One region of the Paenarthrobacter sp. NPDC089988 genome, then DNA from elsewhere that is predicted to be linked to it. Evidence: predicted binding sites of a transcription regulator. Region 1 holds the regulator's gene; the other holds the start of a gene.

Region 1 (4,420 bases):
AAAGCCGCACAGGCCAGCATGAAATGGCCAAGCACGTTACCCGGGCCATCGAGTCCGGGGAGCACCTGCTGGTCCAGGCGGGAACGGGAACAGGTAAGTCGTTGGCTTACCTGATCCCGTTGATCGCCCATTCCATGGACAGCAACAAGCCCACCTTGGTGTCCACCGCCACCTTGGCCCTCCAGACGCAGATCGTGGGGAGGGACCTTCCCCGTCTGCTGGAGACCATCAACCCGGCCCTGGAACGGCCCGTGAACGTGGCACTCGTCAAGGGCCGGGCCAACTACGTGTGCCTGCAAAAGCTCGAGGGCGGGTTTCCCAGCGAAGAACCTTCCGAGGGGCAGCTTTTCTCCCTCGGAGAGGACACCAGCGTTCCGCACTTCGCCGCATCGCTGGGCGGACCGTCGTCGCAACTGGGCAAGGAAGTGGTGCGGCTGCGCGAGTGGGCGGAGAAGACCGCCACGGGCGACCGCGACGAACTGATGCCGGGCGTGACAGACCGTGCATGGCGCCAGGTTTCAGTTACCTCGATGGAATGCCTGGGGGCGCAGAAGTGTCCCATGGCGGAAGAATGCTTCAGCGAGCAGGCACGCGCCCGGGCGGCGGAAGCCGATGTGGTGGTCACCAACCACGCAATGCTCGCCGTGAGCGCCTTTGAGGGACTGGCAGTCCTTCCGGAGTACGACGTGGTGGTGGTGGACGAAGCCCACGAACTCCAGGACCGGGTTACCGGAGCCGTTTCCGGCCAGTTGTCCGTGGCCATGATCCATGCTGCTGCCTCAAGCGCACGCAAGCACACGGCCATCACTGTCGATGCCCTGAACGCGGCCGCGGACCGGCTGGACATGGCTCTTGTTGGTGTTCCAAGCGGCTTGGTGCCCAACGGCCTCAACGACGAACAACTTGATTGCCTGGACCAGCTCCGGGACGCCACCAGGGCAGCATTGTCCGATTCGAAAACGGATTCGTCGAACGCCGTGGACGGCGGACGCCAATTGGCCCGCTCGCGGCTCATGCTCATTCTGGAACTGTCCGAGCGGTTGCTGGCCGCGAAGGAAAACAGGGAGGTGGTGTGGTTCTCCAGGAACAGCACCTTCGATCCCCAGCAGGGCTACTCGCAGCCTGATGAAACAGCTCCCGCCCTCATCAATATTGCTCCCTTGAGCGTGGCCGGACGGCTCCGGGAAGGGCTGTTTGCGGGCCACACAGTGGTTCTGACGTCCGCCACGCTGGCCATCGGGTCTGCCTTCGAACCGGCCGCGGGCGGGCTGGGCCTGTTGGGGGACGGAGCTCCCAGCTGGACGGGCCTGGATGTGGGATCGCCCTTTGACTATCCGAAGCAGGGCGTCCTCTACGTGGCCAAGCACTTGCCCAAGCCCGGACGCGGAACATCGCCCGAAGCCCTGGACGAGCTTGAGGACCTCATTCGTGCCTCCGGCGGGGGAGCGTTGTGCCTGTTTTCTTCCCGGCGTGCAGCCGAGGAAGCCGCAGACGCCATGCGGCTGCGGCTCGATGTGGACATCCTGTGCCAAGGGGAGTCCACCATGGCAGCGCTGGTGAAGCAGTTCGCCGACGAACCCGATACGTGCCTTTTCGGCACCATGTCCCTGTGGCAAGGGGTAGACGTGCCGGGTGGCTCCTGCCGACTGGTGGTCATTGACCGGATCCCTTTCCCACGGCCCGATGATCCCCTGATGACGGCAAGGTCCCGTGCTGTGGCCCAATCCGGTGGAAACGGGTTCATGGCCGTATCCGCGACCCATGCCGCTATCCGCTTGGCGCAGGGAGCAGGGCGGCTGATCCGGTCAACGGGAGACAAAGGCGTGGTGGCGATACTCGACTCGAGGCTTTCCACCGAAAGGTACGGCGGTTTCCTGCGGGCTGCCTTGCCACCCTTCTGGGCCACGACGGACCGGAAGATCGTCCAGGGCGCCTTGGAAAGGCTGGCCCGGACCGGGCGGTAAGAAGATTCTTCGGGGGTGCCCCGCCACGGCTGGCGCGGGCGGCCCTGAAGCAGTGTGTGCTGACTAAAGGGAGCGCAATACAGACACGACTTTGCCCATGATGGTGGCCTGATCGCCGAGGATGGGCTCGTATTGGGTGTTCTGGGGGAGAAGCCAGGTGTGGCCGTCGCGCTGCCGGAATGTCTTGACCGTGGCTTCGTCGTCCAGGAGGGCGGCCACGATGTCGCCGTTGATGGCGTCGTTTTGCCGGCGGACAACAACCCAGTCGCCGTCACAGATGGCGGCATCGATCATTGAATCGCCGGCGACCTTCAGCATGAAGAGTTCGCCATGGCCCACCAACTGCCGGGGGAGGGGGAGGACGTCCTCCACGGTCTGGTCGGCCAGGATCGGGCCACCGGCAGCGATGCGGCCCACCAAGGGAACCAGCGCAGTGTCGCTGGCACTTGCCAGCTCCGTTACGGCGAGGCCGCCCGTACTGCGCAATGTTGCGGGGGCTTCCACGCCCGGGATGGTGGCACCGCCGTCAAGGGTCAGTGGCATGAGGACTTCCATGGCGCGAGGACGCTTGGGGTCCCTCCTGAGGTAACCGAGCTTTTCCAGTTGGGACAGCTGGTGGGTGACGCTGGAGAGGCTGGCCAATCCCACCGTATCCCCGATTTCGCGCATGCTGGGCGGGTAGCCGTTCTCATTGACGGAGCGCTGGATGGTTTCGAGGATCTTCTTCTGACGGACAGTCAGGCTTTTGGGACTTTTGGTGGGCTGTTGGCTCCGCAGGGGTGCCCCGCCGCCTGTGGCCTTTGCTGCCATGTTCGCCATTGCCCTTCCGTTCCGCCCGGCGGCGTTCTGAGTGTTGCCGGGATGTGGGTCCAAAAATGTCAGACCCTCCTGATGCACTGCTTTTGTGCCTGATTCTTCACTCAAACGTAGGCCAGGCACCAGCGTTTATCAAACATTTGTTCTAGCGAGTCTCGACACCGTTCGTTGATAAGTGCTAAAAATGTCATAGCAAGGTTCGAATATGTGTTCTAGTAATCCGGATCCTGGTTGCGATGTTCGAAGGAAGTGTTCGAATATCGCCGCTACCCCGGAGAACACAAGGTATTGGCAGCAGGGTCCTGGTTCCCCGGGATCAGGCAATCGCTCAGAAGGGCTCAGCTCATGTCCGCAGTCACAACGTTCCACGAGTTCCGCAATACGCCGGCGCCCACCCGCATCCGGCTCACCCGGCGCGGCCGGATCGTTTTCTTTGGCATCCCGGCCATGTTGCTGGTCGCCGTTCTGCTCAGCTTTGCGGGCCTTCTGAACTCGCCGGCCAAGGCATCGGATTCTCCGTCGCAACTGCAGCCGCCAGTCGCCGTCAGCGTGACCGTGCAGCCCGGCCAGTCCCTGTGGGGCATAGCGGGAGCCGCCGCTCCCGAGCGGGACCCGCGGGATGTCATCACCGAGATCATCCAGCTGAATGACCTCCGCGGCGGACGCATCACGCCCGGCCAGCAACTGTTTGTTCCTGCCAAGTAATCCATCCGGACGGCCAGGTGAACACTGTCCGGCGTCACAGTTACAGGGCACTCATCGGCGCCCCTTAAACTGGTGGGGTGACTGACCAGCTTGAGCGACTTGACCGACTTCCCCTCCGGGCCAACCTGCGTGGACTGAGCCCCTATGGCGCACCGCAGCTTGACGTTCCGATTCTGCTCAACGTCAACGAGAACACCCATGGCGTACCGGCCGATGTCCAGGCCGCGATCACCGAAGCGGTGGCCGCAGCAGCCACCGGGCTGAACCGTTACCCGGACCGCGAATTCACCGAACTGCGGGAGGCGTTGGCGGAGTTCCTGGGCCATGGCCTCAGTCCTGCGAACATCTGGGCTGCCAACGGATCCAACGAGGTCCTCCAGCAGATCCTCCAGGCTTTCGGTGGTCCTGGCCGCAAGGCCCTTGGATTCCCTCCTACGTATTCCATGTACCCGCTCCTGGCCAGTGGCACCGACACGGAGTATGTCCGTGGCGTTCGTGGTGAGGATTTCAGTTTGGACGCCGCGTCTGCCGCCGCGCAGGTGGCTGAGGCGGGCGCCAACATCGTCTTCCTGTGCTCGCCTAACAACCCCACCGGAACGGGTCTCGGCCTGGACGTCGTGGAGGCTGTCTATGAGGCCGGAGAGGCCAGCCAGGCGATCGTGATCGTGGACGAGGCGTACCACGAGTTCGCCCACGACAACACGCCCAGTGCCCTGACCTTGCTGCCGGGCCGCGAACGGCTCATTGTTTCGCGCACCATGAGTAAGGCCTTCGCCCTTGCCGGTGCGCGGTTGGGCTACATGGCTGCGGCGCCCGAGGTCACCGATGCCATCCGCCTGGTGCGTTTGCCGTACCACCTCTCGGCGGTAACTCAGGCGACCGCCCTGGCAGCCCTGCAGCACCGGGAGGCCCTGATGGCCGACGTCGAGGACATC
Region 2 (4,420 bases), on a different contig from region 1:
ACCGGTGCGGGCAAGTTCAAGCCTGTGGCGTTGAACCCGCGGTAGTCCCGCCAGTATTCCTTCGCCTACTCCCGGGTGTGCCCCCATCAGGCGGGGTGGCAGGGCACAGAAATGCCCGGCATGTTGGGAACATGCCGGGCATTTCTGTGTGTCGTCACTGGTGTGCGCTCCCGGGAGCCGGGAAGGAGCGCTCCTCCGCTGAAGCCTGGATTACTTGGTCAGGCCGAGCTGGGCGGTGGGGATCTTTGCTGATTCGCGGGCCGTCAGGGCGGAGACGGCGGCGATCACGCAAATGACAGCCGTGAAGACTGAAACCTGAACCCATCCGCCGGGCTTGGTTCCACCGATTGCCGTGACGATGGTCGGAGCGAAGCCTGCGGCAAGGAATCCAAGCTGCGTACCGATCGCCAGGCCGGAGAAACGGACCTTGGTGCTGAACATTTCGCCGTAGAACGACGGCCACACTGCGTTGGCGGCTGCGTAACCGAAGGAGAAGTAGACAACCGCAGCCGCGAACATCACCAGCGTTGAGCCGGATTCAAAGCTTAGGAAGAAGAACGGCGTCATGATGGCACTGGCGACGGCTCCGTAGATGAACACCGGCTTTCGGCCGATCTTGTCCGCCAGTATGCCGAAGAGCGGTTGGGTGCCGAGAGCCACCACATTCGCCACAACCACGAGCCAGAGCGTGATGGAACTGTTCACTTGGGCGACGTCGGTGGCGTACTTGATGGCCAAGGTGCTGAAGACGGTACTGACAGCGGCAATAAACGCGCAGCAGATCACACGCACAACGTCGCGCCAGTGCTGCTTCAAGAGGTCGGCGATCGGGAGTTTGGCAATCTGCTTGGTCTTCTGCGCCTCGGCAAAGGCCGGCGGCTCGTGGAGCGTGCGACGAATGAAGAACGCGACCATCACCACCACGGCACTGAGCCAGAACGGAATGCGCCATCCGATGGAGTACTTGACCTCGTCCGGGAGCGCCGTTACCGGGATAAAGACGAGGGACGCGAGAATCAAGCCACCCTGCGTGCCAGTCAGGGTCCATGAAGTGAAGAAGGCCCTGCGATTGTCCGGAGCGTGCTCCAAGGTCATGGATGAAGCACCGGCCTGCTCTCCGGCGGCGGAGAGACCCTGGGCCAGGCGGGCCAGCACAAGCAGCACGGGTGCCCACCAGCCGATGGTCTTGAAGTCCGGAAGGCAGCCGATCACAAACGTTGCCGCACCCATGAGGATCAGAGTGAACATGAGGACCTTTTGGCGGCCGATCCGGTCACCGAAGTGGCCCAGGAAGGCTGCGCCCACGGGCCGGGCGACGTACGCGAAACCGAACGTAGCGAACGACATAACTGCGGCGTTGGTATCAGCGTCCGGGAAGAAGACGTGCGGGAAGATCAGCGCGGCGGCGGATCCGAAGATGAAGAAGTCGTAGTACTCAACGGCGCTGCCCAGGAAGCTGGCGAGTGCGGCTTTCTTGGGCGTTCCCTTGGTTGTTTCTGTGCCTGGCGTCGCTGACGGCATTGTTTGGCTCATGGGGTGTTCCTTCTGTGACGACGATGTCGCGGATAAAGCTGTGCGGGATCCCGAGCGAGGTGCGGCTGGAGCTTCCCGATAAGTAACCACATGGTGAGAGCTACTTGTGTAATACAGCAATAGTGGCTGTGAGTGGGGTCACTTGTCAAGAGAAGTAATCACCATCTAGAAATAGCTCTCACAATGTGAGAGCATTTCACTTATGAGTGTGAAAGAGGACACAAAGACCGACATGGTCGGCAAGGCCTTGAGCCTTTTGGTATTGCTGGGCAACGAGCCGAAGGGCGCCAGTGCGGCGGATCTTGCCAGGAGCGCAAGCCTGCCGTTCAGCACCACATACCGTCTGCTGGGCTCACTGACCAGGGATGGCTTTGTGGACTATGAGCCGGACGGCCGCCGGTACCATCTGGGCCTCCGCGTGTTCCAGCTCGGCCAGCGCGTTTCCAATCATCACGGTTTTGCGGCAACTGCACTGCCTGTACTGCAACGGGTTACTGAACGCACGCATGAAGCCACCATCCTTTCCGTTCGCGACGGCGACCATCACCTGACGGTCAACAAGGTGGATGGACCCAAGTCCTTCCGGGTCACGAGCGACCCTGGACACCTTGGTGCGCTGCACACCACGTCCGTGGGCAAGGCGATCGTTGCGTTCGAGACGGAGATCGAGCGCAAGCGACTGCTCGAAGAACTTCCCCTCGAGGCCCTGACCGAGCACTCCATCACCGACCGGGACGAGTTCCGTGAGGAGATCGAGCAGGTCCGCCGCCAGGGCTATGCCGTGATGGACGAGGAGAACGAGATCGGCATGCGTGCAGTTGCCGTGCCGATTCTCAACTCCCAAGGCAATGCCTTTGCGTCGATCGCCGTCGCTGTGCCGGTGTTCCGCCTGACCATGGAGGAACTCGTGGCCCACGTCCCCACCCTGCAGGAAGCCGCGGCCGAGCTTGCGGCCCGCCTGCCCCAGCGCTGACCATGCGTTGCTGGGCCCGCTTTGCGCCCTGGTCGCACCAAATGGCACGCAGAGCAGGCCCAACAACGCAGGGCCGTCATCGCAGTTTGTTCGCGATAAGAACAAGCGTGCGGAATATGAACAACTGTAGTAACCTGAGTCATACGCCCGGTCGGGACCGCGTTGATACGCACCGGCGGGACGTGAAAGTAAAAGGAGCTTGAGGATGAGCAACCGAGCCGAATCCGTTCTGGTGGGCCTGATTGGCGAAGGCGTGATGCCCTCGCTCACTCCGCCCATGCATGAACGCGAGGCCGATGTGCAGGGCCTTCGCTTGCTGTACCGCCCCATCGACCTGCTTGGGCTCGCACTGCCGGCTACCGCCGTCGGGAATCTCCTCACGGCCGCCCGGCAGCTGGGTTTCAACGGCCTCAACATCACGCACCCGTGCAAGCAGTTGGTGCTGGAGTACCTGGATGAGATTTCCGACGACGCCCGTCGCCTCGGTGCCGTCAACACGGTCCTGATCCAGGACGGCCGCTTCATCGGCCACAACACAGACTTCTCCGGCTTCGGCTCGGCGCTCGCCGACGGACTTCCGGAGGCCAAGCTCGATCGCGTGGTCCAGTTGGGCGCGGGCGGTGCCGGATCCGCCGTCGCGTATGCGCTCCTCAAAGCCGGCGCCAAGCAGCTGGACCTCGTGGACATGGACCCCGACCGCGCGGCCGAACGTGCCGCAGAGCTCGGCGAACTCTTCCCGGCTGCAACCATCACGCCGCGGAGCATAGCCGAACTCGGACAGATCATGCCCCTCGCCGACGGCCTGGTGCACTGCACCCCCATCGGCATGGCCGCCCACCCGGGCCTCCCGCTGGACATGGACCTCGTGGAACCGCGCCATTGGGTGGCGGACATCGTCTACCGCCCCATCGAAACGCAACTGGTCCGCGAGGCGCGCGCCAAGGGCTGCGAAGTGCTCGACGGCGGCCGCATGGCAGTCGGGCAGGCGGCGGACGCTTTCAAGATCTTTACCGGAAAGGACGCCGACCGCGACCGTATGCGTGAACACTTCCTGGAACTCATCGCCTCTGAAGAGCGAGCACCCGCACTGGCAAAGGCGGCCCACTGATGCGCACTGGAATCGCAACCGTCTGCCTCTCCGGCACGCTGAAGGAGAAGATGCAGGCCTGCGCCATCGCGGGCTTCGACGGCATTGAAATCTTCGAGCAGGACCTCGTCACGTCATCGCTCAGCCCGGAGGATGTCCGGAAGATGGCGGCGGACTTGGGCCTGGGCCTTGACCTGTACCAGCCGTTCCGCGATTTCGACGGCGTCACTCCGGACCTGCTGAAGGCCAACCTCAAGCGCGCCGAGGCAAAGTTCAAGCTGATGGCCCGTCTGGGCATGGACACCATCCTGGTCTGCTCCAACGTGGCCACGGCGACTATTGACGACGACGACCTGCGGGCCGAACAGCTCCGCGAACTCGCCGAACTGGCGGGGGACCACGGCGTCAAGGTGGCGTACGAGGCGCTCGCTTGGGGCAAGTACGTCAACGATTACGAGCACGCCTACCGCCTGGTGGAGATGGTGGACCACCCCAACCTGGGCACCTGCTTGGACTCGTTCCACATTCTTTCGCGCGACTGGGACACCGCCCCGATCGAGGACATCAACGCGGAGAAGATCTTCTTTGTCCAGGTGGCAGACGCCCCCAAGCTCACCATGGATGTGCTGTCCTGGAGCCGCCACTACCGGGTTTTTCCCGGCGAGGGACAGTTCGAGCTCGCAAAGTTCATGGGCCACGTGGTCCGCGCGGGTTACACAGGTCCTGTTTCCTTGGAGGTGTTCAACGACGTCTTCCGGCAGTCGGACGTGGAGCGCACCGCCGTGGATGCCATGCGCTCCCTCATCTGGCTCGAGGAACAGAGCGCC

Evidence for each region. The regulator LexA, encoded in region 1, represses DNA repair genes until DNA is damaged. The targets are predictions, from matches to a motif close to TCGAACANNTGTTCGA.
Region 2: the regulator LexA is predicted to act here: its motif matches at 2,604-2,619, upstream of ACIPV6_RS18480 (shikimate dehydrogenase).

What each region holds. Positions count from the first base shown of each region.
Region 1 is NZ_JBIVGD010000010.1:43,029-47,448, reverse strand. It holds gene ACIPV6_RS13135 (ATP-dependent DNA helicase) at 1-1,964, shown strand, start outside; gene lexA (transcriptional repressor LexA) at 2,028-2,774, opposite strand; gene ACIPV6_RS13125 (LysM peptidoglycan-binding domain-containing protein) at 3,126-3,485, shown strand; gene ACIPV6_RS13120 (histidinol-phosphate transaminase) at 3,563-4,420, shown strand, end outside.
Region 2 is NZ_JBIVGD010000017.1:96,388-100,807, forward strand. It holds gene ACIPV6_RS18465 (FG-GAP-like repeat-containing protein) at 1-45, shown strand, start outside; gene ACIPV6_RS18470 (MFS transporter) at 211-1,533, opposite strand; gene ACIPV6_RS18475 (IclR family transcriptional regulator) at 1,736-2,506, shown strand; gene ACIPV6_RS18480 (shikimate dehydrogenase) at 2,712-3,614, shown strand; gene ACIPV6_RS18485 (bifunctional sugar phosphate isomerase/epimerase/4-hydroxyphenylpyruvate dioxygenase family protein) at 3,614-4,420, shown strand, end outside.